2 regions of the Clostridium felsineum DSM 794 genome follow, and region 1 is predicted to be linked to the other one. Evidence: riboswitches for the same ligand, from Rfam matches in the RefSeq annotation. Region 1 holds a riboswitch; the other holds the start of a gene.
The links. A riboswitch is a leader RNA that binds a small molecule or an ion and turns the genes downstream of it on or off. The one in region 1 is predicted to bind ZMP and ZTP.

Region 1 (17,243 bases):
GCAAATCCGGCGAAATTGTAGTGCAAGTGAAGATGCTTGCTACCCGCGATTGGACGGAAAGACCCCGTAGAGCTTTACTGTATCTTAGCATTGAATTTCGGTATTGTCTGTACAGAATAGGTGGGAGACTTGGAAGCAGTTCCGTCAGGAATTGTGGAGTCGTCTTTGGGATACCACCCTGACAGTACTGAGGTTCTAACCGGAGGCCATGAAACTGGTCACGGGACATAGCTAGGAGGGCAGTTTGACTGGGGCGGTCGCCTCCTAAAAAGTAACGGAGGCGCCCAAAGGTTCCCTCAGCGCGGTTGGAAACCGCGCGTAGAGTGCAAAGGCAGAAGGGAGCCTGACTGCGACACAAACAAGTGGAGCAGAGACGAAAGTCGGGCTTAGTGATCCGGTGACTCCTCGTGGGAGGGTCATCGCTCAACGGATAAAAGCTACCTCGGGGATAACAGGCTGATCTCCCCCAAGAGTCCACATCGACGGGGAGGTTTGGCACCTCGATGTCGGCTCGTCGCATCCTGGGGCTGAAGTAGGTCCCAAGGGTTGGGCTGTTCGCCCATTAAAGCGGCACGCGAGCTGGGTTCAGAACGTCGTGAGACAGTTCGGTCCCTATCCGTCGCGGGCGAAGGAAATTTGAGAGGAGCTGTCCTTAGTACGAGAGGACCGGGATGGACTGACCTCTGGTGTACCAGTTGTCTTGCCAAAGGCACGGCTGGGTAGCTATGTCGGGAAGGGATAAACGCTGAAGGCATCTAAGCGTGAAGCCCACCTCAAGATTAGATTTCCCATAACATAAGTTAGTAAGACCCCTGTAAGAACAACAGGTGATAGGTCAGAGGTGTAAGAATGGTAACATTTTAAGCTGACTGATACTAATAGGTCGAGGGCTTGACCAATTAAAGTAAATATGATATAATTACTATGCAATCTTGAGAGTACAAGGTACTTTCTAAAATTAAATAAATCCGGTGATCATAGCATGGTTGTAACACCCGTTCCCATACCGAACACGAAGGTTAAGAACCAGAACGCCAATGGTACTGCAGGGGAGGCTCTGTGGGAGAGTAGGTCATTGCCGGGTAGAATGTATTCCGCGATAGCTCAACGGTGGAGCACTCGGCTGTTAACCGATAGGTTGAAGGTTCGAATCCTTTTCGCGGAGCCATTTTATTTTTTGATGTAGTATAGCTTTGCTATTATTAAGTTAAAAAGAGGTAACATTTATGCGATGGATTTTTTTGTATATATATTTTGTTTTTTACATGATTAGAACTATGTTTTTTAAGATAAAACTTAATAAAATAAAAAAGACTAGGACTAATGAAGAATATGAAGCAGCTGTTCATAACGTAATTTTTAATTGGGCAAAAACAATACTCAAAGTTATTGGAATCAAAGTAAATGTAAAGGGAATTGAAAATATACCTAAAGATACATGTGTTTTTATTTCTAATCATCAGAGTAATGTTGATTTTTTAGCTATAATGGGAACTATTGATAAGCAAATAGGATTTATAGCGAAGAAGGAAATTTTGAAGATAAAAGTTGTAAGTGGTTGGATGAGAATGATGCATTGTGTATTTATTGATAGAAATGATATACGTAAATCTCTTATGGCTATAAATGAAGGCGTGGATAACTTGAAAAAAGGATATTCTATGGCTATATTTCCAGAAGGAACTAGAAGTAAAAGCAGTAATATGAGTGAGTTTAAAAAAGGTAGTTTAAAACTTGCTACAAAAGCTAATGCAATTGTTGTACCTATAGCTATTGATGGAGGGTACAAGCTTTTTGAAGAAGTCAATGGCAAATTAAGATCAGGTGTTGTGAATATGTCAATATTAGAACCTATAAATATTGCAGAATTAGATAAAGAGCAAAAAGCAAACATATCAGAAATTCTTCATAATAGGATTAATAGTGAATTGAATAATATAAAGATGAAGTAATAGATGAATATAAGATGTATTTATGAAAAGATTTAGATAAATTAATATAGGAAAAATAAGCTTTAATATAGTATATTGGTTAATAATACTATATTAAAGCTTATTTTTTAGTATAAAAAATTATTATTGAGAATAATTAATCCATTGAAGAATTAATATTTTCATTTAAAAGTGATTCTAGTGCCATAACTTTAACTTTTAAAATAGTATTTTGTTGAACTAATTTTTCGATGTTTTTTTGATAATTAATATTAATTGATTCTATTTTTTTAAAATTAGTTTCTAAATTAATTATTTTTTCGTTTTTTTCATTTATTAGATGGGAATAGATTTCATCAATTAAAATAGTTTTTTCTGATTTGAATTTTAAGGTTTCTATTATCTCATGAGCCTTTTCATTGGTGTCCTTTAAAATTTTATAAAACAAATTTTCCATAAATTAAGTAACTCCTCTTTTATAAGTAGTATATAAGTTTATTATATGTTAATAATAAAAATTAATGAGGGAGAAATCTATGAATGAAAATAAAGATATAAACAAATTTTTACATAAAAAAGAATTAAAAAATAGAAAGTTAGACAATAAGATAAATAATCTTGAAAATTTATTATCTAAGTTAAATAAGCAAAATGATAAGCTTTTGTATAAGCTTAAAGAGGAAAAATTAAGAAATGCTATACTAAATAATAGATATAATATTCTTTTGGATGAAATTAAAGAAAGAGGAATTGTATTTAAAATAAGAAAAAATGGTTCAAGATTGCTTGAGTGGCAAAACTTGTATTTTGATGTTAATGGAGAAAATGTTTGTATTAGAACATTAGATAAATATTTAATATATGAGTTTGATAATAATATAAGTTCACTAATCAAAATACTAATAAGGGAAAACTCTTATAGCCTTATAGTAATAAGAGTGAATGAAAAAAATGTAAAAATTCAATTAAGAATAACAGAAAGGTATAATACAAATAGAGAATGATAAAAAGTTATTAATCATTTAAGCGATTAATAACTTTTTTTTTATATAATGAATGAAAAATTAATAAATTGATATGCATATTAAAATGAAACTGGAAAAATGAAATGTTATTTAACTAATTATTCAAAAAAGATTATATATAAATTGAAAACAACATTTTTATATGTTAGAATATATTATATTAATTAGAAAAAAACAATATAAATCTAGCAAATAAGAGGTTTTGCAAAAAAGATACTGTATTGGAGCAAAATGAATTTATTATTGTAAAAAATTCTATTGATTGAATTATGAAGGATTTAAAAAATAAAAATCATTTTGAATTTTATATTAGGAAGTGATTTTATGAAAAAGATAAAGTTAAAGAATGTTGAAAATGCGAATCTATATAGAGAAATTTTCCCATATAGTGATGTTCCCAAAATTAATTTTAATATGAACGAAATAAAAGTAGACATTCCAGATAAAATATGGATAACTGATACAACTTTTAGAGATGGACAACAATCAATGACACCATTTACAGTTGAACAAATAGTTAAGCTTTTCGATTATTTGAATAAATTAGATAATAATACTGGTGTTATAAGACAAACTGAGTTTTTCTTATATACAAACAGAGATAAAGAAGCTTTAATTGAATGTATGCAGAAGGGATATAAATTTCCAGAGATAACTACATGGATTAGAGCAAACAAAAATGATTTTAGCTTGGTAAAGGATATAGGGATTAAAGAAACAGGAATTTTAATGTCTTGTTCTGATTATCATATTTTTAAAAAGTTAAATATGAATAGAGAACAAACTTATAACAAATACATTGAAATAGTTGAGGAAGCTCTCTCAAATGGCATAGTACCTAGATGTCATCTTGAAGATATAACTAGAGCTGATTTCTTTGGGTTTGTAGTTCCGCTTGTAAATAAGCTGATGGAGCTTTCAGATAAATATGGCATTCAAGTAAAGATAAGAGCTTGTGATACTTTGGGGTTAGGAGTTTCGTTTCCAGGTGTGGAGCTTCCAAGAAGTGTACCTGCAATAATTAGTGGACTTAGAAAGTATTGTAATGTTCCAGCTTCAGCACTTGAGTGGCATGGTCATAATGACTTTTATTGTGTTGTGCCTAATGCTACAGCAGCATGGATGTATGGGTGTTCTTCTGTAAATACAACATTACTTGGAATTGGAGAACGAACTGGAAATTGTCCTTTGGAGGCTATGGTGTTTCAGTATTGTCAACTAAAGGGTAATCCTGGTATGAATATTCATGCTATAACAGAAATAGCAAAGTATTTTGAAAATGAAATGAAATATGAAATACCACCTAGAACACCTTTTGTTGGTACTGATTTTAATGTTACAAGGGCTGGTATTCATGCAGATGGAATTTTAAAGGACCAGGAAATATACAATATATTCGATACAGAAAAAATTCTTGATAGGCCAGTGCTTGTAGCTATAAATGAATATTCAGGATCAGCAGGGATAGCGGCTTGGATTAATATCTATTTTAAATTGAACAAGGAAAATGAGGTCCATAAAAAGGATGATCGAGTTGCAGAAATAAAAAAATGGGTAGATAATCAATATGAAGGTGGAAGAACAACTTCTATAACAAATAAAGAACTTGAAATAGAAGTAAAAAGATATTTTAAAGAATTAATAGATGTAGAAAATACTAGAGCTAGCTAGATTATTAAGGAGAGATTTAAATGGGATTAACATTAACAGAAAAAATAATTAAAAGTCATCTTGTAAAGGGTGATATGACAAAAGGCAGTGAAATAGGTATAAGAATTGATAATACACTTACTCAAGATTCAACTGGTACAATGGCATATTTACAATTTGAAGCACTTTCAATAGATCAAGTAAAAACAAAGAGATCAGTTGCGTATATAGATCATAATATACTTCAAACTGGTCCCGAAAATGCAGATGATCATTTGTATATACAGACAGTAGCTAAGAAGCATGGTATATATTTTTCAAAGCCTGGGAATGGTATATGTCATCAGGTCAATTTAGAGAGATTTGATGTACCTGGAGAAACTTTAATAGGATCAGATAGTCATACTCCTACAGCAGGAGGAATGGGAATGCTTGCAATAGGTGCAGGTGGATTAGATGTAGCAGTTGCTATGGGTGGAGGAGAATATTATATAATAAACCCAAAGGTAGTTAAGGTAAATCTAAAGGGAAAACTTAATACAATGGTTTCTGCAAAGGATATAATATTAGAGGTTTTAAGACAAGTTACCGTAAAAGGTGGAGTAGGAAAGGTATTTGAATATATAGGAGAGGGAGTTAAATATCTTTCTATACCAGAGAGAGCTACTATTTGTAATATGGGAGCTGAGCTTGGAGCAACTACTTCAATATTCCCAAGTGATGAGAAAACAAAAGAGTTTTTAGAGGCTCAAGGTAGAGTAGAAGATTTTAAAGAACTTTCTGCGGATAAAGATGCAGTATATGATGAAGAAGTAGTTATTAATTTAGATGAACTTCAGCCGTTAGTAGCATGTCCGCATAGTCCTGATAAAGTTGAAAAAGTTTCTGGAATAAAAAATCTTAAAGTTAATCAAATAGCTATAGGAAGTTGTACAAATTCATCATTTGTTGATTTGATGAAGGTTTCTGAAATATTAAAGGGAAAAACTATTGCAGAAAATGTATCCTTGGTTATAGCTCCAGGATCAAAGCAAGTTTTAACTATGCTTTCAAAAAATGGAGCGCTTGCAAATCTTGTTTCAGCAGGCGCGAGAATACTTGAATGTGCATGTGGACCTTGTATAGGTATGGGACAATCACCATCAACAGATGCAGTTTCATTAAGAACCTTTAATAGAAATTTTGAAGGAAGATCAGGAACGGTTTCAGCTAAGGTTTATCTTGTGAGCCCTGAAACTGCTGCTGTTTCAGCATTAACAGGAGTATTAACAGATCCAAGAGAGTTTAAAGAAACAGTAGAGAAGATAGAAATACCAGAAAAATTCTTAATCAATGATAATTTGATAGTAAGTCCTTCTAAAACACCAGAAGATATTGAAATAGTAAGAGGACCTAATATAAAACCTTTCCCTAAGGCAAAACCTCTTTCAGATGATATCACTGGAAAAGCACTTATTAAAGTTGAAGATAACATAACAACAGATCATATTATGCCATCAAATGCGAAATTGTTGCCATTTAGATCTAATATTCCACATTTAGCTGACTTTTGTTTAACACCTTGCGATAAAGATTTTCCTAAGAATGCAAAAGAAAATAATGGAGGATTTATAGTAGCAGGATCAAATTACGGTCAAGGATCAAGTAGAGAGCATGCAGCTCTTGCACCATTATACTTAGGTATAAAAGCAGTTTTTGCCAAATCTTTTGCAAGAATACACAAAGCTAATTTAATAAACAATGGAATTATTCCTCTTGTTTTTGAAAGTGAAAATGATTATGATAAAATAAGTAAAGGTGATGAACTTCAAATAAATGATACTATAAATCAAGTTCAAACTGGAACTTTATATGTTGAAAATATATCTAAGGGTGAAAAATATAAGATGATTTTAGATATACCAGAAAGACAAAAGGATATGCTTATATGTGGTGGAAAGCTAAATCAGATAAAAAAGAGCGAAAAATAAAAGATTAATGAGGGCTTTATGCCCTTTTCAATTTTTGCATAAATATAAATTTTATAATTGGAGGTATAGCATTTATGAAAAAGAAACATACAATAACACTTATTCCTGGAGATGGAATAGGTCCAGAGGTAACAGATGCAGCTAAAAAAGTAATAGAAGCAGCAGGTGTTGATATTACTTGGGATATAGTTGAAGCAGGAGCAAAGGTTATGGAGGAGTTTAGCACACCTCTTCCTGAATATGTACTAGATAGCATAAAGAAAAATAAGATAGCACTTAAGGGACCGATAACAACTCCTGTTGGAAGTGGCTTTAGAAGTGTAAATGTTGCTTTAAGGCAAGCTTTTAATCTATATGCTAACGTTAGACCTATAAAGACATATGAAGGAATACCTACAAGATATAAAGATATAGATTTAATTATAGTTCGCGAAAATACGGAGGACTTATATGCAGGAATTGAGCATAAAATTGGAGATTATGCAGCTGAAAGTATTAAAATAATAACTAGAGAAGCAAGTGAAAGAATCGTTGATTTTGCATTCCAAATGGCAGTTAAACAAAGTAGAAAAAAAGTTACAGCTGTACATAAAGCTAACATAATGAAATATTCTGATGGGTTATTTTTAAGCTGTGCGAGAAAGGTAGCTGAAAACTATAAGGATAAAGAATTTGAAGATATGATAGTTGATGCTATGAGTATGAAGCTAGTTCAAACTCCAGAAAAGTATGATGTGCTTGTAATGCCTAATCTTTATGGAGACATATTATCCGATATGGCAGCAGGACTTGTTGGTGGGCTTGGAGTAGCACCAGGAGCAAATATAGGAAAGGAAATTTCAATATTTGAATCAATTCATGGTTCAGCTCCAGATATAGCAGGAAAAAATATTGCAAATCCAACAGCAGCCATACTTTCTGGTGTAATGATGCTTAGATATATAGGTGAATTTGAAGCGGCAGATAGAATAGATAATGCAATAAGGGTAGTATTAAAGGAAGGAAATAAAGTAACTTCTGATTTGGGTGGAAGCACTGGTACAAAGGAGTTTGCTGAAGAAGTTATAAAAAATCTATAAAGTAAAAAGTAAAAGATGAGAGCTCAAGGGCTCTTATTTTTTTATGAATAATTATAAAAAATGTTGCATAATTATAAAAAAAGACGTATAATTATAACATAAAAGGTTACGTGTATTACATAGATTTATGACTTATAAATAGTATTCATGAAAGGTGTTTGATAGTATGAAGGAAAAAGTAGTTTTAGCGTATTCAGGTGGACTTGATACATCAGTAACAATTCCATGGCTTAAAGATAATTATGATGTTGAAGTAATAGCTGTCTGTGTTAATGTAGGACAGGAAGATGATATGGATAAGGTTAAAGAAAAAGCTATAAAAAGTGGTGCAGCTAAAATATATGTTGAAGATGTTAAAAACGAATTTGTAACTGATTATTTATACAATGCTATAAAATGGAATGCAACTTATGAAGGAAAATATCTTTTAGGAACATCATTTGCAAGGCCATTAATTGCAAAAAAATTAGTTGAGGTTGCACATAAAGAAGGTGCTAAATATATATGTCATGGATGTACTGGAAAGGGAAATGATCAGGTTCGTTTTGAGACGGCTATTGCGGCCATGGACCCTTATATTAAAATCATTGCTCCATGGAGACTTTGGAATATAGATTCAAGAGAAGCAGAAATAGATTATGCGTTAAGTAAGGGAGTAGAGGTTCCAGTAACAAAGGAAAAGATATATTCAGAAGATTGGAATCTATGGCACATAAGTCATGAAGGTGGAGATTTAGAAGATCCTAAAAATGAGCATAAAACAGATATGTATAAATGTGTTATTCCACCAGAGAAAGCAAAGGATGAGGACACATATATAAGCATATATTTTGAAGAAGGTATACCATATAAGATTAATGGAGAAGAATTAGAACCTGTTAAGCTTATTGAAAAGGTAAATAAAATAGCAGGAGAAAATGGTATAGGGGTTGTAGACCTTGTTGAAAATAGACTTGTTGGAATGAAATCAAGAGGAGTGTATGAAACACCAGGTGGAACACTTCTTTATGAAGCACATGACCAGCTTGAAAGATTAACAGTTGATAAGGATGCATATCACTATAAGCAAATGCTCGCTTTAAAATATTCAGAGCTTGTATATGATGGATTATGGTTTACAACAACGAGAGAAGCGCTAGATGCTTTTGTAGACACAGTGGAGAAAAATGTTACAGGTACTGTAAAACTTAAATTGTACAAAGGAAATATGAAAGTTTCCAGTGTAGAATCTGAAAATGCATTATATGATGAGAGTATATCATCTTTTGGGGCAAGTGATTTATACGATCATAAGGATGCACAAGGATTTATAAATTTATTCAGCCTTCCAAGTAAAATAAAAGCTATGAAAAAAATGGAGAAAAAATAATGAAACTTTGGGGTGGAAGATTTAGAGAAAGTGAAAGTGAGCTTATGGAGGAATTTAATGCCTCTTTAAGCTTTGATAAGAAGCTATATAAGGAGGATATAGAAGGAAGCATAGCTCACGTTAAAATGCTGAATAAATGTAAAATAATAAATGAAGAAGAATGTGAAAAAATATTAAGGGGACTTAAATCAATAGATGATGATATAGAAAATGGTAAACTAAAAATAGAAGGAGACTATGAAGACATACATAGTTTTGTAGAAGTAAACTTGATAGATAGAATTGGGGAAGTAGGAAAAAAGCTTCATACAGCAAGAAGTAGAAATGATCAAGTTGCAGTAGATATGAAAATGTATGTTAAGAAAGGTTCTTATATTATAATTGATTGTATAGATAAGCTTATGTCTACAATTAAAAATAAGGCGGAAAATAATCATTTTATAATGCCAGGCTATACTCATATGCAAAGAGCACAAGTAGTAACCTTTACTCACCATATGATGGCATATTACAGTATGTTTAGTAGAGATAAAAAAAGGCTCTTAAATGCTATTTCAAATTTAAATGAAAGTCCACTAGGCTGCTGTGCCCTTGCAGGTACAACTTATGATACAGATAGAGAGTTAACAGCTAAAGAACTTGGCTTTGATAAACCAGTAGATAATTTTTTAGATGGTGTAAGCGATAGAGATTATCTAATAGAAGTATTATCCTCATTTTCAATATGCATGATGCATTTAAGCAGGTTAAGTGAAGAACTTATTATATGGAGTACTAAAGAGTTCAGTTTTGTTCAAATGGATGATAAATTTTCTACAGGTAGTAGTATAATGCCTCAAAAGAAAAATCCAGATGCAGCAGAACTTATACGTGGAAAAACTGGAAGGGTATATGGAGACTTAATGGCAATGCTTACAATTATGAAGGGTATTCCGCTTGCTTATAATAAGGATATGCAGGAAGATAAGGAACAATTTTTTGATTCTTTTGATACATTAAAAATGTGTTTATTAGTTATGGATGGAATGATTGATACCATGAAGGTTAAAGAGGCAGCTATGAAGGAAGCGGTAAAAGGCGGATTTTTAAATGCCACAGATGTAGCAGACTATTTAGTAAATAAGGGAATAGCTTTTAGGGATGCTCATAAAATATCAGGTGAAATTGTAATATACTGTGAAAATAATGATAAAACTATAGAAGAATTAAACATTGATGAATTTAAAAAATTCTGTGATTTATTTGATGATGATGTTTACGAATTTATAAATTATCATAATGTTATAAAAAAAGGAAATAAAAAAATAATGTAATATATATTATAGGGTTTTCAAAGTAACTTTAATTTGTGTACTAAAGTCATATAATGGTGCATAAATTAAATGATGCAGGAGAACCCTATATATTTTTGCGCAAATGAAAGGCGCACAATAGAAAAAACATTTTTGTGGTATAATATACATTGTTGGGCTATAGATGAATTATATGGATAATACCACATTCATCTTTATTTATTTAGGGGGCGAGGAATGAAATGCAAAAGGAATTTTCAATAAGTAATGATAAGGTTATAATTAATTTTACAGCAAAGTACTGTGATACATCTGAAAAAGTGCTAAATAGTGAAGGGTTTAAAAGAGTACTTGAAAAATTCATAAAAAAAGGAAGACATAAAACATCAAATGACTACAAGTATATAGAAGAGAATATTATAGAAGATAATGAAAAAAGCATGGCAAATAAACTTGTAGAAGTATTTAAGCTTTTATTAGTGTTTAAAAGAGAAGAAATAATTGATATGAATCCTAAATATGAAAGTTTTCTATCAAATAAAGATGAAATTATAAAAATAATAGAAAATATATATGGATTCTGGAGAAAGCTTGAAAGGTATACAGTAGTTCATAATAGCAAAATTAATGAAGGACTTGAAAATGTAAGCTTTGTGGATGCTAATCTTCAGTTTTCTCAACTTATAGTTAACACCTATAGAAAGATCGAAGAAAATATATTAGGTTCAAAACCTAAGGTGTATAGACAGCTTCCAGCAGGAGCTAATGCAGGTCTTATTGTTAATAGCATAAAATGGAAGTATCCAGAAGGATATGAATGTCTTAACGGAGTTCCAATTATAGATTCTGTTTTAATAGATCCGCCATTTATATCATATCCTAAAAAAATAAAAAGAGATGGAATTTTTTCAGAAGTATTTGAAAATCCACTTAATTGTAGAATAAATAAAGATCATTGGTTTTGCTTTCCAGTTAAAATAGGAACACTTCTTGCATTTATTTATTTCCATAGAGATTTTATGGCTCACGGGATAACTTTGTGTAACTTGTTTGAAATAGCTAAGGAAAGTGAATATAAAGATACAAAACCAGATATAGTATTTGTTTTTGGAGCGAGAGATAATAGTGAAATTACTAGGACTATATTTTATGATGATAAGAAAAATGATATTATGCTTGGATACATTAATTATAGTGTAAACATTGATTACTTTGGATATATGAAAAAGATGGCATTAACGCTGCATAATTTAATAATGATTAAGCGAGGATATTTACCAATACATGGTGCCATGGTAAACATTATTACTAAAGATGGTAATGAGGTTAATATAGTTATAATGGGTGATAGTGGTGCAGGTAAATCTGAAAGCCTTGAGGCGTTTAGAGAATTAGGAGAAGAATATATAAGCGATATGACAGTAATATTTGATGATATGGGAGTTGTAAAACCAAATGCACTAAATGGTAAGCCAATGGGGTATGGAACAGAAATTGGTGCCTTTGTAAGATTGGATGATCTTGATCCAGGATATGCATTTAGGGAAATTGATAGAAGTATATTTATGAATCCTGACAAGACAAATGCAAGACTTGTTATACCTGTTGCAAGCTATAGTGATATAACACATGGATATCCTATTGATTTATTTTTATATGCTAATAATTATGATAAAGGTGGAGAAGAACTTTCATTTTTTAATTCCGCAAAAGAGGCTATAAAAGTTTTTAGAAATGGAGCTAGAATGGCAAAAGGTACTACCACAGAAAAAGGTCTTGTTACAACGTTTTTTGCTAATCCGTTTGGACCAGTTCAAAAAGAGAAAGAAACGGACATACTTATAAATAAATATTTTGATGAATTTTTTAAGGCAGGAATAAAGGTGGGACAAATAAGAACACGTTTAGGAATAAAAGGTATGGAAAAGGATGGCCCTAAAAATGCAGCCATAAGGCTTCTAGATATAATAAAAAAATATAAATAATATAAATAATAGCGCAGGACTAATGTTCTGCGCCATTATTTATTCTAAACTTTATTTCTCTACTCTTACTTCTCTATCCCTTCCTAAAAAGGATATTGCATATAAGCCACATATACCTACTAGTGCGTAAATAATTCTTGTTAAAGAGGACATGGTTCCAAATAAAGCAGCAACTAAATCGAAGCTAAAGAAACCAATTAAACCCCAATTTATAGCGCCTATTATGACAAAAACTAACGCAATAACATCTAATGTTTTCATCACTACATCTCCTTTTATTAAGTTTACAGAATTATTATATGCGAAATAGCGTATATTATGTTAGAAAATAAATTTAGTTTAAGAAAAATCTATATTTCTATCTATTGGTTGGGAAAGAGCCATAAAAGTATTGGTTCTTTGTACACCATCTATAGTTTGTATTCTGTTAAGAAGAAGGTCTTGAAGACCAGATATACTTCGACAGACTACTTTTGCGAAAATAGAAAATTCACCTGTAATATAATAAAGTTCTACTATTTCCTTTATTTCCTTCATTGATTCAAGTACACTTGGAAATGAAACAGCTTTATCAAGATATATACCAACTAGACAGCAAATATCGTATCCTAATTTAGTATTGTCTACTATAAGCTTTGTACCTTTTATAATTCCCATGTCCTCCATTTTTTTCATTCTAACATGAATAGTTCCGCCGCTTACATGACACTCTCTCGCTATTTCTAGATATGGCGTTCTCGAATCTTCAACTAGAATATGTAATATTTGTAAATCTAAATCATCCAATCCATTAACTTGTAAATTCATTAAAATCAACTCCTATAAGTTATAGTAAACAACAATATTATAACAAATTCAATACCATTTTATCAAAATAAATATAAAAAATATTATAAAATTATAGTATTTTATTAGAAATCTATTTGGTGTATAATTTAAATGTATACACTGATTGGGGGATTTTTATGTATATTAATGAAAAAGACATAAAATTAGAGTTAGATAAAGAGATAATAAAACAATATAATATGAAGTCAATGATTTATTTTGATATAGAGACTACTGGATTTGATAGGGAACAAGATAACATAATATTAATATCAATAGGGTACTATAAAAATCAGGATATATTTCATATAAAGCAGTATTTTGCACAGGAATTAGAGCAAGAGAAAAGTATTTTAGAAAACTTAAAAAATTCTATAGAAAAATTTGATACATGGTGTTCATATAATGGAAAGGCTTTTGATGAACCTTTTATAAAATCAAGGATGAGTAAGTATAATATTGAGTTTAGAGTTCCAAGTGAACATTTTGATTTATATAGAAAGATAAGACCTTATCAAAAACAACTTGGCCTTGAGAGATGTAACTTGAAAACTGTCGAGCAGTATATAGGCATAAATAGAAAAGATACTATAGATGGTGGTATTAGTGTAGAGTTGTACAAAAGATATTTAAAAGATAAAAATGATGATTTAAAGCATACTATAATGCTTCATAATTATGAAGATGTATTAAACTTACCTAAAATATTTAAAATACTTTGGAAGATAAAGAAATGTGATTTTCTACGTGAGGACCATATAACGGAAAAGCAGCTTAAATACTTGAATTATTTGATGAAAAAACACAATGTATTAATAGATATTAACCTAGATAAGATATCCAAGCGAGCAGCATCAAAAGCTATAGGTGCAATATTAGAAGGAAATCACGATATTATAAGTATAAAGGATATCATAAAAAATAATTGCGTTTAGATTAAAAATAAAAATTATATATTAATGAATTTTAAGAGAAGGAGAGAGGAATATGGTAATAAGAGATATAATGATAAAAGATATTTTAAAGGTGCGAGATAATGCCACGTTAAAGGATGCACTCAAGATAATGACAAGTGATACAGTTAACAGCGCACCAGTGGTAAATGATAAGGATGAATTAGTTGGTATAGTAGTTAAAGCTGACATATATAGATTTTTGATAGAAGAAGGACACTATGATAGTTATCCAGTAGAAGCAGTAATGACTAAAAATGTAATATCAGTAAACGCTTCCAGTGATATAGTTGAGGTTGGAAAAATTTTAAGGGATAATAATATATTTGCAGTTCCTGTAGTTGAAGATAGTAAGGCAATAGGAATTGTTACATTAGAAGAATTACTTGATTATTTCCTAGAAAAGTAAAGTGGAATTTTAAAAAATAAAGCTTGTTGACATAAAGATAAAAGTATGTTATTTTTATTTTAGAATAATTGAATTAAAGGTCGTATAACCGGCGGAAGTGGAATAACCACAGGGAGTACGATTTTATTAAAGCCGACCGCCTGGGCAAACTAGTATATGTCCGGGTGGTTTTTATTTTACTCCTGGATAAGCTAATATTAGAAAATTTTGTGATTTAAAGAGCAATCGAAAATTTCAAACAAAGGAGAGTTTTGGTATGATTAAAGAATGGAATGATTTTAAAGAAGGTACATGGTTAAATAATATTGATGTTAGGAACTTTATACAAAAAAATTACACCCCATATATGGGTGATGAAGAATTCTTAGAAGAAGCTACAGAAAAAACAAAAAAACTTTGGGATAAGTGTGAGAAGCTTCTTATAGATGAAATAAAAAAGAATGGTGTTTTAAAGGCAGATAATAAAACTGTATCTGGAATAGATAGTTTTGAAGCTGGATATATAGATAAAGATAATGAAGTGATTTTTGGGCTTCAAACAGATGAACCGCTTAAAAGAATGGTAAATCCTTTTGGTGGAATAAGAATGGCAAAACAAGCTTTAGAAGCTTACGGTTATGAAATAGATGAAGGAGTTTATGATACATTTACAAAGTACAGGAAAACTCATAATGAAGGTGTTTTTGATGCTTATACAGATGAAATGAAAACGGCTAGACACGTTGGACTTTTAACAGGTTTACCTGATGCTTATGGAAGAGGAAGAATAATAGGAGATTTTAGAAGAGTTGCACTATATGGAATAGACTACTTAATTGAAAAGAAAAAAGCAGATTTAAAAGAATTAAAAGGCAATATGCTTGAAGATTTAATAAGAAGAAGAGAAGAAGTGTCAGAACAAATAAAAGCGTTAAAAGAAATGAAGTCTATGGCACTTAAATATGGAATAGATATATCAAGACCGGCAGCAAACGCTAAGGAAGCTGTTCAATTCACTTATTTTGGATATCTTGCAGGTATAAAAGAGAACAATGGTGCAGCTATGTCCCTTGGAAGAGTTTCAACATTTTTAGATATATATATTGAAAGAGATTTGAAAAATGGAGTTATAACTGAAAAAGAAGCACAAGAGATAATTGACCAATTTATAATAAAATTAAGATTCGAGAGACATCTTAGAACACCTGAATATAATGAACTTTTTGCAGGTGATCCTAATTGGGTTACTGAATCTATAGGTGGTATGAGTGTAAATGGAGAAACTTTGGTTACAAAAAATTCCTTTAGATTCCTTCATTCATTAACTAATTTGGGACCAGCTCCAGAGCCTAATATGACTGTACTTTGGTCAAACAAGCTTCCTGAAGACTTTAAGAAGTATTGTGCAAAGATGTCAATAAAAACAGACGCGCTTCAATATGAAAATGATGATATAATGAGACCTATATATGGAGATGATTATGGTATAGCTTGTTGTGTATCTGCAATGAAAATAGGTAAACAAATGCAGTTTTTTGGAGCTAGATGTAACTTAGCTAAATCTTTATTATATGCTATAAATGGTGGAGTAGATGAAAAGAAATTTGATTTAGTAGTACCTAACATAGAAAGAATAGAGGATGAAGTACTTGATTATAATAAAGTTAAAGAAAACTATTTTAAGGTTATGGAGTATGTAGCTAAGTTGTACGTAAATACTCTTAATTTAATACACTATATGCATGATAAGTATGCCTATGAAAAAGGGCTTATGGCACTTCATGATACAGAAGTTCATAGATTTTTGGCTTGTGGAGCAGCAGGACTTTCTGTAGCAGCAGATTCTTTAAGTGCAATAAAATACGCAAAGGTAAAACCTATTAGAAATGAAAATGGAATTGCTGTAGATTTTGAAATAGAAGGAGATTTTCCTAAGTACGGAAATGATGATGATAGAGCTGATGATATTGCAGTTGAAATAGTAAACAAATTTATGTCTGAGTTAAGAAAAACACCTACTTATAGAAATGCAGAGCATACATTATCAATATTAACTATAACTTCAAATGTAATGTATGGTAAAAAGACAGGAGCAACACCAGATGGTAGATTATCAGGAGAGGCTTTTGCACCGGGAGCTAATCCTATGCACGGAAGAGACAAAAATGGAGCATTAGCATCTTTAAATAGTGTTGCTAAAATTCCATATAGAGATGTTTGTCAGGATGGAATTTCAAATACATTTTCTATTATTCCAGATGCATTAGGAAAAAGTGAAGAAGATAGGAAAAGTAATCTAGCAGCTATTCTAGATGGGTATTTTGAGCAGGGGGCACATCATTTAAATGTAAATGTATTTAATCGTGAAACACTTTTAGATGCAATGGAAAATCCAGAAAAATATCCTACACTTACAATAAGGGTATCAGGATATGCAGTTAATTTCGTTAAACTTACAAGAGAACAACAGATGGAAGTTGTTAAGAGAACATTTCACGAAAGAATGTAGAGGTGTTAATTTGGGAAAAATTCATTCAATAGAGACAATGGGACTTGTTGATGGACCGGGAATAAGAGTTGTTGTTTTTTTGGCAGGATGCAGACTTAGGTGTGCATTCTGCCATAACCCAGATACGTGGAATATTAATTCTGGAGAAGAAATTTCTCCAGAAGATTTACTTAAAAAAGTTAAGAGATATAAAAATTATTTTGATAGATCTGGTGGTGGAATTACTTGTTCCGGCGGTGAACCTTTAATGCAGCCAGAGTTTTT
Region 2 (17,243 bases), 1.5 Mb from region 1:
TAATTTCAACGTTACTTCTTATAATGATGCTTATACTAGCCTCATGTTCTAATGCTCAAAACGAAAATAATTCCTCAGCTAATAATTCCAATGTAAACAAAACCAATATAGCTTTAATAAACTACAATGGAAAGACCTATATTTCCTTAAAAGATGCTTTCAAAACCACTGGTGGAAATGTATCAATAAAAGGAAATAACGTTACCGCCACTAAAGACACGGATGTTATAAAATTATCTACAAATAATACTACAGCATATTTAAATTCTTCAAAAATATCAATGAGTGATTTACCCAAGGTAAAAAATAAAGATGTATATGTTTCAATGGACTTTTTAACAGATATACTTGATGCAAAAATAACCTATTCTGACGGTAAAGTAAGCCTCTTAGAAGAAGTACCTTTAAAATATACAAAAGCCTTTAAAATACAATACCTAAAAGGTGGATTTAAAAAAATTACTGACGGCAACAATAAAGTTATAATACTCGCACCAAAAGGAAAAGCTGTTCCTAATATATACAAAAATAATACAATAATAAACTATCCTACTTCTAATATACTTGTATCTTCTTCTACTGAAGCCGCATTACTTCGTCCACTTGATGAAATAAAAAGTATAAAAGCTGTGAATTTAAAAGAAGCTGAATGGGAAATAAATGATATAAAATCAGCACTTAAGGATAATAAAATAACCTATGTTGGAGATACCACTTCTCCTGATTACGAAAAAATTTCTTCTTTAAAACCAGATTTAGCTATTCTTTATGGTGGAAACTACGGTCTTAATAATATGATGAAAAAATTTGATGAACTTAAAATACCTTATGCCGCTGATAATGAATACTTAGAAGAAGATCCTCTTGGAAGATTAGAATGGATTAAATTTTTAGCTGCCTTTTATGATAAAGAAGATATAGCTGAAAAGTATTTTAATTCTGAAGTATCAAAGGTTAAGGCTATTGAAAATAAAATATCCTCACAAAAAAAGACGAAAGTTGCTTTTGGAATGGTTGATAACGGTAAAGTTTATGTTCCCGCTAAAGATTCATATGCTGCTAAAATGATTGCTTTAGCTGGTGGAGATTATGTTTTTAAGGATTTAAATACAAAAAGTGGGTACATAACTCTTGAAAATTTCTACGCAAAAGCAAAGGATGCTGATGTACTTATTTATTCCTCTTCAAAAGAATACACTCCATCCATTAAATCTGTATTAAATGAAGCTCCAGTACTAAAAGACACAAAACCTGTTAAGGATAAAAAGGTATGGTGCCTTGGACGGGATTATTATCAGGCTACAGACAAAACCTCTGAACTCATAGAAGACTTGTCATCAATATTTCATCCCGAAAGCTTTAAGGGTTACAAACAAAAACACTATTCACACTATTAATTTTAGGAGGCTCTTATGGATCTTAAGCCTAAAAGAAATACAAAAAATTTAGTTATTTTACTTCTATTATTTATAATTTTCTTTTTAACTTTTATATTTTCTATCAGCATGGGTTCACTTAAAATATCCTTTAATGAGGTTATTAAAATTCTCTTTAGAACTAGCTCTTTTAAAAGTGGCAACTATCAAATCGTATGGAATATCCGCTTTCCAAGAGCTGTTGGAGCACTTATAGGCGGTTCTGCCCTCTCCGTATCTGGACTATTACTTCAGGTATTATTTAAAAATCCAATAGTAGAACCCTATGTACTTGGAATTTCCTCTGGTGCAACCTTATTCGTAGCCTTAGTAATGCTTTCTGGTATAAGCTTTGGTTTTAATGCTGCTTCACCTTTTTTAGTATTTAGCGCTGCTCTAATTGGTTCAATTTTAATAATGCTTATAGTAATTTTGTTTGCAAATAAGGTTAAAAATGTAGTAACCTTACTTGTTATAGGTATTATGGTTGGTTACATATGTAGTGCTGTAACAAATGTACTATCAGCTTTTGCAGATAAACAGCAGCTTCAATTTTTTACAATGTGGACACTAGGCAGTTTTTCTGGTTTTACTCTAAAAAACATATACCTACTATTTTTTATTGGAGTACCAACACTTTTAGCTTCTTTTCTTATTATAAAGCCTTTAAACGCTTTTCTTTTAGGTGAGGCGTATGCTAAAAGTTTAGGAATAAAAATACAGTCATTTAGAACCATTGTCATTATTATTTCAAGTATTCTTTCAGCTATAGTAACAGCTTTTGCAGGACCTATTGCTTTTATAGGTCTTGCTGTGCCACATATAACCAGACTTATTTTCAAAAGCTCAAATAATATGTTTTTAATTCCTGGAACAATTCTTATGGGAGGAATAATAACCTCCTTATGTGATGTTATATCGCGAACGGTGCTTGCACCAACAGAACTCCCAATTAGTGCTGTAACTTCTTTTATAGGTGCTCCTATTGTAATATTTTTAATACTAAGGAGGAGAACCCTATCATGATATTATCCACTAAAGACTTAACAGTTGGATATAATAAAATTCCTACTATCCAAAATATAAATTTTAATGTAGAAGAAGGAGAAATAGTTTGTCTATTAGGTCCAAATGGTGCTGGAAAAACCACACTTATTAGAACTCTATCCGGGCTCCTTTATCCAATTGAAGGATCTATATATATAAATGACAAAAATGTTATAGGCATAAAAAAAGATGTTCTCGCAAAAATAATTTCAGTGGTATTAACTGAAAAACCAACTTTTGACCTTATGACAGTTTTTGAAGTTGTCTCACTTGGACGCTATCCTCATACTGGATTTTTCGGGGCTATTTCAAAAGAAGATGAAACAAAAATAGAAACAGTTCTTAAAAATGTTGGAGCGTTTAATCTCATAAATAGGTATTTTCAGGCGTTGAGTGATGGTGAAAAGCAAAAGGTTATGCTTGCAAGAGCCCTAGTTCAAGAACCTAAACTAATAATTTTAGATGAACCCACAACTCATTTAGATATAAACCATAAAATTGAACTATTGAACACCCTTAAAGATTTAAGTCGCAAAATGAAACTTACTGTAGTATTATCTCTTCATGAAATAGATTTGGCGCTTAAATATTGTGATAAACTATTACTTATACGTGATAAAAAGGTTCTTTCTTTTGGAACGCCTGAAGCTACTATAAATAATACTAATATAAATAATGTCTATAATATAAAAAATGCTGCTTTTAATACCCTTACCTCTTCCATAGAACTAAAAAATTTTATGCACAATAATATATTTGTTGTTGGCGGTGGTGGAGTTGGCACTCCTATTTATAGAGTTTTAACTAAATACAATTTAGGTTTTTCAACAGGAATACTTCATGAAAATGATATTGATTATGAAACAGCTAAAACAATGTCTGTGAAAATTCAAAGTGAAAAACCATTTGATAACATAACAGACACTTCCTTTAAAAATGCTTTAAAAATGATTGATGACGCTGATGTAATTATAGATTCTGGCTTTCCTACTGGAGAAATAAATAATAAGAATTTGGAACTTTTGAATTACGCTTCAAAAAAGCATAAGAAGATAATTACTTTCAGAAAAAATTCAAAGTATGATGCAATATTATGTAGTAATATAGATGATCTAATAAAATATATATTGAAGGTGATAATATGAGTAGTAATTATAAATTTTTCAAACACGAAAGCTGTGAATACTTTCCTTGCCACAAAACACAAAATACTAGTGATTTCAATTGTTTGTTTTGCTTTTGTCCACTTTACTTCTTAGAAGATTGTGGTGGAAATAATAAAGAATCAAATGGGATAAAGGATTGTTCAAACTGTCTTATTCCTCATTCTAAAAATGGTTACAAATATATTGTAAATAAAATTCGTGAAATTAACAAAGACAAAAGACTTTCTAAATAATTTGACTTATATTTTCATATATTATATAATTTTAGTAAAAAAAGAAGATCATGCAACTGGCGGAAATGGAGTTCACCATAGGAAGCATGATTAATAAAAATCGACCGCCTGGGTAAATTAGTATTTTATCCAGGTTTTTTTGTATTTAAATTTAGGAGGTTTTATAAAAATGAAGGTTCAACAAATAGAATTAAAATATGGCTGTAATCCACAGCAAAATCCTGCTAGAATATATGTTAATAAAGGCACACTACCACTTGAGGTTTTAAATGGAAATCCAGGCTACATAAACTTTATGGATGCTCTTAATTCCTGGCAGCTTGTAAAAGAGTTAAAGAAAGAAACTGGCTTAACTTCCGCTGCTTCCTTTAAGCATGTTAGTCCTGCTGGTGCAGCTGTAGCAATCCCTCTAAGCGATACTCTAAAAAAAACTTATTTAGTAGAAGATATCGATCTTACTCCCCCTGCAATCGCATATTCAAGAGCAAGAGGTGCCGATAGAATGTCCTCCTATGGTGATTTTGTAGCTATAAGTGACAAAGTAGATGTAGCTACAGCTAATATACTAAAAAAATCTGTTTCTGATGGAATAATAGCACCTGATTATGATAAAGAAGCTTTAGAAATATTAAAATCAAAAAAAAGAGGTAAATATAACATAATAAAAATAGATGCCGATTATGAACCACATGCACTTGAAAGAAGAGAAATTTATGGTATAACCTTTGAACAAAAAAGAAATACAACCCCACTTAATGAAACACTTCTAAAAAATATAGTGACTAAAAATAAGAATCTTTCAGAAGAAGCTAAACGTGATCTTATAATTTCTATGATAACTTTAAAATATACTCAATCAAATTCTGTTTGCTTTTCTTTAGATGGTCAGGTTATAGGAGTTGGTGCTGGACAACAATCAAGGGTTCATTGTACTAGGCTTGCAGCTTCAAAGGCTGACATCTGGTACCTAAGACAGCATCCTTTAGTTTTAGCTCTTCCTTTTAAAGAAGGGGTATCAAGACCAGACAGAGATAACTTAATTGATCAATATCTTAGAGATGATATTACTAAAGAAGAAACTGTCAACTGGAATAGAGTTTTAGAATATATACCAAAAAAACTTTCCTTAGACGAAAAAAATAAATGGCTTTCTAATTTAAAAAATGTTTCTCTTGCCTCAGATGCATTTTTTCCGTTTAGTGATAACATTGATAGAGCAGCAAAAAGTGGAGTTAAATATATCGTTCAACCTGGTGGTTCTATACGTGATGACTTAGTAATAGAAGCCGCAGATAATTATAATATGGTAATGGCATTTTCTAATACTAGATTATTTCATCACTAATACCATTCAAAAAGAGGACTCTAAAGTTCTCTTTTTCTATTAACATAAATCTATTTTTATTCATATAAAATATACAGAATACAATTTTTTTAAGGAGTTTTGTATGGATAGCAATAAAAATTCTATTGAAAGTAAAATAAGTCAAGCCTCTGATACTATATATTATGGAGAATACGAAAAATTAATAGTTAATATTCTTACCATGAAAAAGCCAAATTATCCAATACTCGCCATTGATAATACTAGTAATATTGTTACAATAACCGATGCCAAAATAGATTCACCAGTAAGACAGGTATCTGAAAACTGGAAGGGTAGTATTCTTTTAGATGGATATGTAGACAACACTATAACTTATAGAACTGCTTCTAACACTTCCTCTAGTACCATAAGTGGAAATATTAATTTTTTAAGTACTAGAATATACTTTCAAATTAAATCAACTGTTATTTCTTCTTCTAAATTCAGCAAAAAATCAAAGGTAGAAGTTATTTCAGCTTATGTAGAAAATGAAAAAAGAGACTTACTTGATAAAAATCCCATTCCCGAAAATTATCCAACCTGGGCTATAACTTATAATAAGCTATCACAAAAAATATTAGTTAAAATCCAAGTAAAAGTTATAGATTCATAGATTTGAATTGTATACGTTACAATTCTTATTTATAGTTTGTCCCTATTAAATAGGAAACAGAGTTATAAAAATTAAAACTCTGTTCCTTATCTAGTTTATTGATTCATAAATTTCCTTTAATCTTTTCAAATCCATGTCCATTAATTCATTAATCGAATATCTTCCACTATCAAATTGTAGAATTTCTTGTCCTTCTATAGTTTTTGTTTTATTGATCTTAGTAGCCTTCTTCATATAATACTGAAATTTTATTTCACCATACACTTCAATATTTATACTGTCTCTATGTCTTCTTTCTTGTGGCTCTACTATTTTCACAGAAGGTTTAAAAGAAAGCCCTGTAATATTACCAACGGTATTCGTGTTTATTTTATTCCCTAATATGTCTTCCTCTGGAATTACAACACATAAATCTCTAGTTATAAGTCTACCCTTATAATTATAAACTTCATTTTTATACCCAAATTTTTTATATAATAAATATATATTGTAATGTCCATAGATATATATTCCCTCATTAGCAATATTTTTAGAATAAACTTTTGAATTTTCAACTTGGCTATCTACTATCAAACTTCTCTCTCCATTGTCCTCTACTTTTATGATATTGGAAATTTTTTTAGTAAAAGATGCCATCTAAATCGCCTCTTCTTAATAATTAGTCTCACTAATATAATATTTATATTTTTAAATTACTGTTACAATATTTAATTTTAATTTATTAATTGCCTCTACTAGCATATAATTAATGTAAAAAGTATTTTCGTATTATATCTATAAAAAACAAGATTTCAGATACAATAATACTTATAAAGAACATGATTATGGAGATGATTTATATGAAAAGCGTACAAATTTTAATTATAGGCTCTGGTCCTGCTGGTTTCTCTGCTGCAAAAACTGCTTTAGGTAAAGCTAATAATATGACTATGTTAAACAATGAAAGCTATTTGCCATATTATAGAACACGTCTTAATGAAGTGATAGCAAATAATAAATCTATCGATAATATATTAATAAAAAACAGTGATTGGTATAAAGAAAATAATATAGACATTATTACCTCTGTAATAGCAAATAATGTAGACACAGATAATAAATTAGTAACTTTAAATTCTGGTGAAAAAATAAAATATGAAAAACTTATCATTTCAAGCGGTTCTACTCCAAATAAAATCAAAATTCCACATGCAAGTGAGGTTTTAAGTTTATACTCTTACGATGATGCTTTAAAAATAAAAGAAATGTCCAAAAATAAAGGAAGGGCTTTTATAGTAGGCGGAGGCATATTAGGTATTGAACTTGCTCATGCACTTATTACCTCAGGAATTGAGGCTTCAATCGGAATAATATTAGAATATCCTCTAGAAAGACAGCTCGATAAAATCGGAGGATTATTTTTGAAAGATAAACTAGATAAAATAGGCATAAAAATATATAATAATTCTAACTTTGAAACTATGGGTGATTTAATTGAAGGTTCATGTGTTATTACAACTGTTGGTGTTAAACCAAATTTAAATTTTTTAAAAAACACTAATATATCTATAAATCGTGGTATTGTTGTAAATGAACACATGGAAAGCTCAATACCTGATGTTTATGCTTGTGGTGATGTGGCTGAATTTAACGGAAAAAACCCTGGTTTAATAAATATAGCAAACAAACAAGGAGAAATAGCTGCTTTAAATGCCTGTGGTGAAAAAGCTTCTTATACTGAAATAGTTCCTTCTCCTATATTAAAGGTTTCTGGTATTTCTATCATATCTTGTGGAGATATAGAACATATTTCATCCTCAAATATTTTTAGGTTTCAAGATGAAATGAAATACATCCTTTGCAGTATAAAAGATGATAAACTCGATGCTGCCGCTGTTATAGGTGATGTAAATCTTGGTATGAAACTAAAAAAAGCAATTGATACAAAAAAAACCTTTTCATCACCTAACTCTTTAAATGAAATACTGAATAGTTTATAAAGGCTTTAACTATGTATACCCTTGTAATTTTTGTGACATATTAATCCTGTAGAAGTTAACCAAATTTAATTCTACTATGGAGGTATTAAAATGAATAACGATTTAGAAATCTATATATGCAAAAAATGTGGCAACGCAGTTCTTCTAATTGAAGAAGGCGGTGGAACTTTAACTTGCTGCTCTGAGCCAATGACTAAAATAACTGCAAATACTACTGATGCTGCTCAAGAAAAACATGTACCTCACATTACTAAAAACGGTAGTGATATTGATGTTTCTGTGGGATCTGTAGAGCATCCAATGACTCCTGAACATTTTATTCAATGGATTGTTTTAGTTTCTGGAGATAGAATGGAAATGGTAAAGCTTTCTCCAGATAAAAAACCAACAGCACATTTCAAAAATGTTACTAACGGAACTATTTACGCTTATTGTAATCTTCATAGTTTATGGAAGGCAGACATATAGCTAGAGCATTTTATAACAATTTATTAAAATTAATAACAAAACCGCTCCCTACGTTAGGAGCGGCTAATTTTTATTTATGTAAATATCCCCAGTAAAATCAAGCTATCTATTAATAATTAAGCCTTTCTATTTCTTTCAAATAATTCATCTATAATTGTAGCGAATTTGGCATCTGAAAGATTATACAAAACTCCAACTATAAGTGCTGCTACAGCTGTTGCACATGCAGGGTAAAGTAATAATAGTCCTTTTATTCCAATCAAAGTATGTTCTGATTGGTGTGCGTTAGCAATATATCCTACAAAAGCTAATCCTACACCAGAAGCAGCACCCGCTATAGATTGAGCTATCTTTCTTGAAAAATTAAAAACTGAATAAGTTATTCCTTCTCTTCTCTCACCATTTTTCCACTCACCATAATCTATTGAATCCGAAACAAACGCCCATGTAACACCATTGGTTATGCTTATTGACATAAATGATATACTAGCAAGTATTATAAATATAGTGAAATGGGTGCCTGGAAGTAAAAAGTTCACCGCATCTGAAATACTACTTAACGAAAAGGCTATAACAGCTGTTCTCTTTTTTCCAAATAATTTAACCAATTTAGGAAGAAATGAAACTCCTATTACTGCACATCCTATTGTAAAGAAATTTACATAAGATACTAACTTAGCATTTCCTAAATTGTATTTGCAATAATATACAACCATAGCTGTTTTTATATTATATGCTGAAATTGAGAATACAGTCATAAGAATTAATGTAAGTAATGCCCTATTGTGAAATATTGCATTTGCTACCTTACGTAATGTGATTTTTTCTTCTTTTTTAGGATCATGAACAATGATTTCTGTTGTATTTTTATAAGTTGTATAAAATGCTGCCACTCCAACAATTGACATAATAGCAGTAACAATTGGATATGCTATTCTTGGATTTCCGAATAAGCCTAAAAGCGGTATGAATACTATACCTGTTATTAATAGTGCAGTAGATGAACCCAATTGCCTAAATGTAGATAATGCTGTTCTATCCTGTGTATCTTGGGTAATAACTGAACCAAGAGACCCATAAGGTACATTAGTAAATGAGTACAAAACTCCCCAAAGCATATATGTTACATATGCAAATGCTAATTTTGAACCTGGTGTCTTACCAGGATTAGTAAAGGTTATAACTGTCATTATAGCTAAGAGTATACTTGACAAAAGCATTACAGCTTTAAACTTACCATTTTTACCTGGTTTTTTTGAATCTATTATAGTTCCTGCTAAAGGATCCATAAATGCATCAAATAATTTAGTAATAAGAAATATACTCCCTGCTGCCGCTGCCGCTATTCCAACAACATCTGTATAAAATTGTAAAAGATATGCTTGACCCAAATCAAACATAAAACCATTTCCTAAATCTCCAAGTCCATATGATATCTTTTCTTTTAAAGTCAACTTCTTGCTTTTATTAATCATAATTTATTTCCTCCAACTTTAATTTGATATACGACTAAATTTCTTATTGCAATTCTTTACTCGATAATTAATGCACACGTTAACAGTAGGTGCAGTAGTAATAATAAGTATAATTTCAAATTGTTCACATGCAGAATTATATGATCATAATAACATCATTCTCTACTTTTTACATTTCTCCTTTCGTTTGAAGTATTTTTTGTTAACGTTTCCAACCTATAATTTTATTATATACTATTTTCGACAATTTTCAAGCTTTTTTTGTACACGTTAACATTTTTATTTTATACAATCTAAACCATCACTTATCATGATATTTCTATAATAAATGTATAATTAACTACATGCTGATATATAAGTTTTTTTTCTAGTGATTCGACATAATTCTTCATTTCTTCAATATCAGTATAATATTCATCCTCTATTACACCCCACTCTTTTTCTCTTTTATTGGAAATAAACCACTTCTTTTTTCTTTCTCTCTCTTCTTTATTTAAAAACATTAAATCTGCAATGACTATTTTTCCATTATTTTTAATATATCTAAGCAAATTTCTTACTGCAACTTTTTTTTCATCTGGTTTTAGATGATGAAGTGCAAAGGAAGAAATCACAACATCAAATTCATTTTCTATAAAAGGTTTATCGAGAAAATTTCCTAATCTAAGTTTTATATTTTTATTTTTTTCTTTAGCAAGTATAAGCATTTCTATACTTTGATCAATACCTGTATATTGAACATTTTGATTTAACTTTTTAACTATATTGGCTGTACCACATCCAATATCAATAACTTTTCTCCTATCGCCTATTTTTCGTACTATACTTTCAAGTATAAAATCATATTTGCTAAATAGCCCAAGAGTATCTGCTCCATCCTTTTTTACACAATCATCATAGCTTTTTGCCCATGTGTCAAATCCCCACTTATCTATCCATGTGCTCACATTTTTTGTACTTTCCTTTATGCTGTTATCTATTTTATCAAAAAAGTTTCCATACTCTATATTCTTGTTTAAAGCTTCATTAATTCCTTCCTTGAGTACATTTTCCATCTTTCTTAATTGTATTCTTTTAGCTTCTATAACCTTTAACTGCAGATATAGAGTGTGAATTATCTTATCACTTTCATATGTCCCTTTGTCTAATATTCTTTTTATATTTTTTAATTCTAATCCTACATTTTTTAATATAATAATCTGTCTTAATTTTAAAAGATCATCATCACTATAATTTCTGTAGTCATTTTTATCCCTTTGGGGAATTACTATATTAAGTTTTTCATATACCCTAAGTGCTTTGTAGGAAATCTTTAGTTTTTCACACACTTTTTTTGTATTCAAAAAAATCACCTCAATAAAAATATAACCCCTGCCTTTAGGACAGAGTCAACACTTATTTATCAAAAATTTTATTTTTAAATTATATTATAGCAAACTATGGCATAAAATAAAAAAGTAGTGTATAATTAATAAAAACAGTTAAATAATAATAGTTATTATATAGGAGGAATTATCTATGAAAAAAATCTCTATAATTTATTCAAGTAATGGTGGAAATGTGGAAGTTTTAGCTAACGAAATATACGAAGGTGCAAAAAGTGTTAGTTCAGATGTAACTATAAAATTAGTTTCTGAAGCAACTAAAGAGGATGTGCTTTTAGCTGATGCTGTAGCTTTTGGAAGTCCTTCAAAAAACAATAATAATATAGATCAAGAAGAACTTGCTCCATTTTTAAAACAATTTGAACTCACTCTTAATAATAATAAACCAGTTCTTTTATTTGGTTCCTATGGATGGGATAATGGCGAATTCATGGAAAAATTCAAAAAATTAATGAAGGATTATGGCTTTAATGTAATTGGAGACCTTACTGTAAATGAAGCTCCTAACAAAGATGAACTAAAAAGAGCTAAAGAACTTGGGGAAATGCTCGCAAAATAATTTAAATAAAGATTTCTATAGAGCTTTTAGTTTTATAACCTCTATAGAAATCTTTATACTATATTTTAAAAAGCTTACGTGCATTATCACCCAGAATATTATTTCTTGCTGTTTCGTCATTGCATAGTTGCTCAATTGAAAATTTATCTATAGTTAAATTTCCATAAGGCAAATCAGTACTAAATAAACACTTATCTGGTATTTCGTTTATTGCCATACTTAAAGCTACTGCAGTATAACTGGCTGACAAATCCATATATAATTTTTTTCTTTCCTTTATCGCTTCAATTACCTCCATCCAATTGGCACCACCTAAATGTCCAATAATTACTGGAATATCTGGATACTCATCATAAAGTCTTATAATCTCTTTTATATCATTTAAAGTCAGTGGAAATAAACAATGAATCCAAATTGGCAAATTAGAAAATTCTTTTGAAGCTTTAAATATATTTTTAAGTAAAAAAACCTCTCCATTTGGAATAGTAAATTCGCCTAGTCCAACTAATTCATTTTTTATTATATAATTTTCTATAAATGAGGTTGTATCTTTATAATTCATACCTAATGGAACTGATGAAGCACCACAAAATCTTGAAGGATATTTACGAATAACTTTAACCAATTCATTTATAGAAGCTATCTTTGCATCAATAGGACTTGTCTCTCCTGATATAATTTTATTCAGCTTATTCATTTCCCCTTTAAATTCTTCTAAATTTTTAGCATTTTCAGGATGAACCGTAGTTGAAAATAATATAGTTTTATTTATACCTTCCCTGTTCATTAAATCTATATGTTTTTCAATTGGCAAATTTACATGTGCATGACTATCTATTAACATTTAAACATCTCCTTTAATTAAAAGGATATCACCTAATATTAAAGACTTGAAGTACGCACAAATTTGATATATAGTTTCAAAAATGATACTATTGATTATATAATTTCTGAAAGATTGGAGAATAAAATGTCAAAGACCTTTAATTTAGATAACAATTGTCCTATGGATCTAACAATAAATATACTTAGTGGAAAGTGGAAACTCTCAATACTATGGATTTTGTCCAAAAAAATCACACGCTTTAATGAACTTCAAAGATCCTTACCAAATATAACACAAAAAACCCTAACCATGCAGCTCAGGGAATTAGAGGTGGCTAAAATAATTTATAGAAAGGTTTATGCTGAAGTTCCTCCAAAGGTTGAATATGGTTTGACTAGTATTGGAGAAAACTTGAAACCAGTTTTAAATGAAATGTGTAACTTCGGGAAATACTATAGTGAAAACTTAAGCTAAATCAATATTTTAGCCTTAAAATCAATTCAATTTAATGCTATATCCCAAGGTGTCACGATTCCCAAAACCTTTTCTCTTACTTTTCCTGTTTCTGTGATAAATATAAGTGTAAGCTTTTTCTTACCTTGAAGCCTTTTTTTAAACATATCCTCAACTTCCACAGCCGTAGTTCTTCTTGAAACAAAAGCAAAAAATTCATTTTCATGCTTATTAATTGGTATAAATTCTTTAAAATCATTGATTTTAGTATCTCTTTTTATTTGAACACCTTCATTTTCTACCATATATGAAAAGACCGTGTTCTTACTAAAAACTCCAACTAACATACCTAAACTATCTACTACTGGTACATTAGCATAATTATTGTCCTTCATAACTGTCATCACATCTAATACACTTTCGTTTTGAGTGATAAAATAAATATTTTTTCCTTTTACAGCTATACTTTCTAAAGCTAGTGGTGGATTTAAAATTTCATCTCTTATCTTAGAATACTTTACAATTATCTTGTCATGTGGTTCTGCAATGGGATCTATATCTGCATTATAAGGATTATGAATTATTGCATTTCTAAGTCTTGAAAACAGCATCAGTTCATCTTTATATTCATCAAATACTTTATCCCTTTTAGCCATTTTCTTTATCAAATCTACATTTCCAGTTCTCTCATTTTCATCAAGTGCTTTTCTCATGTGTCTATCTATTTCATTGTATATCGTTAAAAACTTTTCAGCATTGGATTTTACATTGTTTCCCATTTAATTCCTCCCCCTTAAGAAGTTTTCATATATTTTATATTTTATCCTGTAAACTTTATCATATTCCTTTTTATCATCGTAACAAATTTAACTTTTCTAAAATTTCATCTACAGTATCATAATATTTTCTATTAACTATACTTGTCTCCACTTTATTTGAAAAAAGTATTTTCTTTTCAACATCATCTCTATCTTGATTATAATCATAAGTTTCTTCTAGATCCTTAACCTTTTCCTGACTAAAAAATTTATTATTTACAAAATAAAAATATGATTCCACATTAACCTGTTCTTTACTATTTGATATTAAATTAGATTTTTCTATTTCATTCATAAACTCATACATCCTAGAAGCTATTTGATTTTTATCTGATATATTATTATCATCCACCAAAATATATAAAATGATTGTGAAATCACCCTTCTGCTTTAAAATACTATTAATATTAAAATCACTTTTATCAGAGCTTTGATAATTTGCTTTAATATTGACTGCATACTTAAAATCATTAAATTTATTTTTTATAATTCCTTTAAGCCTCTGCTTTACTAGTGGCCTTAATAAATAGTCATAATATCCATCATCATAATCATTAGATACTCCTATTAGATCATGTGATCTAGATACTATAAAGGTTTTAGAAGGCTCGTTTATAGGATACATTACACATTTATCACTTTTCCCCTTAAATCCATGAGTAAATAGATTATATCCTACAGACATACTTTTAATATCAAACTTCATTGAGTGCTCATTTTTCATATACCCTTTAAAATCCCTTTTCATATCATCTTTTGATTCAGAATTACAACTGCACAGAATTATTAATAAAGTTACTATCATGCATGTACCCAATATTTTCCTTAGTTTATTCAATCAAAAAATCCTTTCTATCCATATAATGCATTAAAATTCTTACATTGTGGGTTATAAAATATTCCTGCAAAAGCGGTTCGACCTCAGAATCTTTTATAAGTCAGAATGTACTAGCATTTATGCTTTATATCTAGTAATCTGTAAATTGTACTTTTATGCCATTTTTATAATCCTCCCAGTTTTGAAATTTAATATAGACTGATTTTTCTGCCTCCTTTTTCTTTACCATATCAAATTTGTATCTTTCGGGCTTGATTTTTTTATAATTCTTTTCACTTACAAGGTAGAATATAAAAGATATATTTATATTCTTATTCGAGAATCTATTATCCATGATTATATATGCAAAATCTTTTATTTCCTCAGATAATTTTTCCTCATCAAGCTTTTCTCCATAATTTATAAAAGCTTTTATTTCAATTGAAGATTTACTCTCTTTATTTAAAAAGTCCTCTAAATCTGGTATACCCTTATAATTATAATTCGTAACAGATAAAAGACCATCCTCATCATGAGATATCATAACTGAGAACTTTAAATTTTTAAAATCATTATTTTTTATTCCTTCTATTCTTTCTTTAAGCTGAGGTTCTACTAATCTATAAGCATACCCATCTCTATAGTTTTTGCCATTTTGTTCTGCATAAAAAATTTTGCTTTGATCATTTCTAGGGTATACTGTTATTCCTCTATAGCTTGTTCTATAGTTTTTAATCTTTAAATATAATGCATACTTATCTTCTTCGTGTTTAACAATTTTATAATTCTTATATTGAGTAGCTACTGATATTATCAAAATTATAAACATTATAACTAAAAATGCTGCAAATATTGTTTTTGCCTTTTTCTTCATTTTTCCTCCAAAATGTGTTTTTACTTTAATTCATTTCATATTTTATCATCTATTTGTTTGCTTTTCTACGAAAAAGTAAAATTCAATTAAAAATGTACGTAAAAAAGGATGCTTATCAATTAAAGCATCCTTTATAATTATATTACTGTGCAAACCTTCTATTTAATATATCACAAATATCATTTACATTATTCTTCTGCTCTTTTATTCCTGGTATATACTTCTTAAGCTCAAGTTCCAATTTAAATTCATCATTAAAATAAACATTAATTGTAAATCCTGTATTTAAAAGCCATTTGGAAATTTTAACATATTTTATTTTCTTGTAATCAACTGTTATGGCTTTTATAGGCTCCTGTGAAGCATTTAACTTAACTATAATAAATTTCTTATCTGTAAATCCCATTATATAACTTTTGTCATCCGCAGTTATCATATTTCCTATTATCGCATTTATAATACCATAACAATAATATAAAACCGAATCATTTTCGTTTAAATATTGTGATAATATCTCTTCAAGCGTATTGTCATTAATCTTCATAGCTTTCCCCTCAATTCATCTTTCGTCCTTTGGCTGTATACTGCCTTTGTATCCATAGTCATAAAAGCTTTTAGAATATACCTCTAGCTCTTTTCATTTTTTCATTAAATCTATAATCCCTTATTGCCTGCAGTGTACATGTCCATTCCTGTGGTGCAACTTCTGGTTCCTTCTTTTCTTTACTTATATTATCCAAGTGCTTATTTACTATTTTCCCTATAGCATCCTCGTTCAAAATATCCATCTTTATTTTCTTTTCCATCTGCAAATATAATTCATCGTACATTAACTTACTTATCCTGTTTAATCTTATCTCCCTATTATCCATTTTATTTTTCCTCCGTACAAGATATTTCAAAAATCCTGTCAACCCTTTTAACTACCGAAGGAGTATATACCATATATATTATGTTCTATTATTTTCTTTTAATTTTAATTGTATATCTTCTAATTTCTGCCTAATATTGGAATAAGCTCATACAAAAATACAATTTCCTTATTCACATTCAATAGCTTTGTTTTCATAATATTACTTTTTATTATGTACATTTTTAATAAACAACCTATCAGATAACACATAATTTAAATATAATAATATATTTAAATTATAATTTTATTATTATTTATTTTATTTTTGTCTTATGTATATAATACTACTTTTTATATCATTTTTCCACTTTTTTTATTACTGTTTAATAAATTTATAAAACTTTTTTGAATTTTTCATTAAATTTTATATTTATATAATTTATAAAATTTCCGAGATTAATGATTTTATAATAATATTATTTTTTTATAAATTTAAAAGCACAGTATTCACCTGTGCTTTTAAATTTATCCACTATATATAGTTCTGATATTCAAACTTATCCGATACTATTTTTTTCATCTTACAAAGTATTTCTTTCGTTTCTTCCAATAAATAAATACCACCACTCAAGTTCTCCAATAAATCACAAATAAGCATACAAATATCATTAGCTTCTTCTGCCATAATTAGTTTTTTTAATTTTTTCAAAAAACTATCTCTAGATTTAAATTCTTTGAAGATATAATCATAAGCTATAATATCCTTATACTTCTTTATATTTCTCATTGTAACAATTACCGCACATAAAAATCTTCTATCTTTAAAAAGCTGCTTAAAATTCTCTCTTCTTTTTCCATCCTTTTTTGTAAGTAAAATATTATATATACCATCTGCA

Region 2: linked by a shared signal. The riboswitch ahead of CLFE_RS15325 (phosphoribosylaminoimidazolecarboxamide formyltransferase) and the one ahead of pflB (formate C-acetyltransferase) in region 1 are both predicted to bind ZMP and ZTP.

What each region holds. Positions count from the first base shown of each region.
Region 1 is NZ_CP096980.1:1,687,006-1,704,248, forward strand. It holds rRNA gene CLFE_RS07910 (23S ribosomal RNA) at 1-899, shown strand, start outside; rRNA gene rrf (5S ribosomal RNA) at 968-1,084, shown strand; tRNA gene CLFE_RS07920 (tRNA-Asn) at 1,094-1,168, shown strand; gene CLFE_RS07925 (lysophospholipid acyltransferase family protein) at 1,227-1,952, shown strand; gene CLFE_RS07930 (hypothetical protein) at 2,089-2,388, opposite strand; gene CLFE_RS07935 (hypothetical protein) at 2,468-2,935, shown strand; gene CLFE_RS07940 (beta/alpha barrel domain-containing protein) at 3,281-4,627, shown strand; gene CLFE_RS07945 (aconitate hydratase) at 4,648-6,576, shown strand; gene CLFE_RS07950 (isocitrate/isopropylmalate dehydrogenase family protein) at 6,651-7,655, shown strand; gene CLFE_RS07955 (argininosuccinate synthase) at 7,822-9,024, shown strand; gene argH (argininosuccinate lyase) at 9,024-10,337, shown strand; gene CLFE_RS07965 (phosphoenolpyruvate carboxykinase (ATP)) at 10,559-12,301, shown strand; gene CLFE_RS07970 (DUF378 domain-containing protein) at 12,353-12,562, opposite strand; gene CLFE_RS07975 (Lrp/AsnC ligand binding domain-containing protein) at 12,641-13,108, opposite strand; gene CLFE_RS07980 (ribonuclease H-like domain-containing protein) at 13,267-14,064, shown strand; gene CLFE_RS07985 (CBS domain-containing protein) at 14,117-14,491, shown strand; ZMP/ZTP riboswitch at 14,566-14,644, shown strand; gene pflB (formate C-acetyltransferase) at 14,748-16,979, shown strand; gene pflA (pyruvate formate-lyase-activating protein) at 16,990-17,243, shown strand, end outside.
Region 2 is NZ_CP096980.1:3,220,738-3,237,980, forward strand. It holds gene CLFE_RS15305 (ABC transporter substrate-binding protein) at 1-1,397, shown strand, start outside; gene CLFE_RS15310 (FecCD family ABC transporter permease) at 1,413-2,441, shown strand; gene CLFE_RS15315 (ABC transporter ATP-binding protein) at 2,438-3,607, shown strand; gene CLFE_RS15320 (cysteine-rich small domain-containing protein) at 3,604-3,861, shown strand; ZMP/ZTP riboswitch at 3,904-3,982, shown strand; gene CLFE_RS15325 (phosphoribosylaminoimidazolecarboxamide formyltransferase) at 4,031-5,206, shown strand; gene CLFE_RS15330 (hypothetical protein) at 5,310-5,840, shown strand; gene CLFE_RS15335 (hypothetical protein) at 5,931-6,476, opposite strand; gene nroR (NADH-rubredoxin oxidoreductase NroR) at 6,680-7,819, shown strand; gene CLFE_RS15345 (desulfoferrodoxin family protein) at 7,910-8,287, shown strand; gene CLFE_RS15350 (glycoside-pentoside-hexuronide (GPH):cation symporter) at 8,404-9,762, opposite strand; gene CLFE_RS15355 (MerR family transcriptional regulator) at 10,071-11,114, opposite strand; gene CLFE_RS15360 (flavodoxin) at 11,281-11,706, shown strand; gene CLFE_RS15365 (amidohydrolase family protein) at 11,765-12,550, opposite strand; gene CLFE_RS15370 (winged helix-turn-helix transcriptional regulator) at 12,677-13,006, shown strand; gene CLFE_RS15375 (CBS domain-containing protein) at 13,033-13,764, opposite strand; gene CLFE_RS15380 (hypothetical protein) at 13,838-14,608, opposite strand; gene CLFE_RS15385 (hypothetical protein) at 14,772-15,494, opposite strand; gene CLFE_RS15390 (PH domain-containing protein) at 15,637-16,038, opposite strand; gene CLFE_RS15395 (hypothetical protein) at 16,109-16,366, opposite strand; gene CLFE_RS15400 (Mbeg1-like protein) at 16,880-17,243, opposite strand, start outside.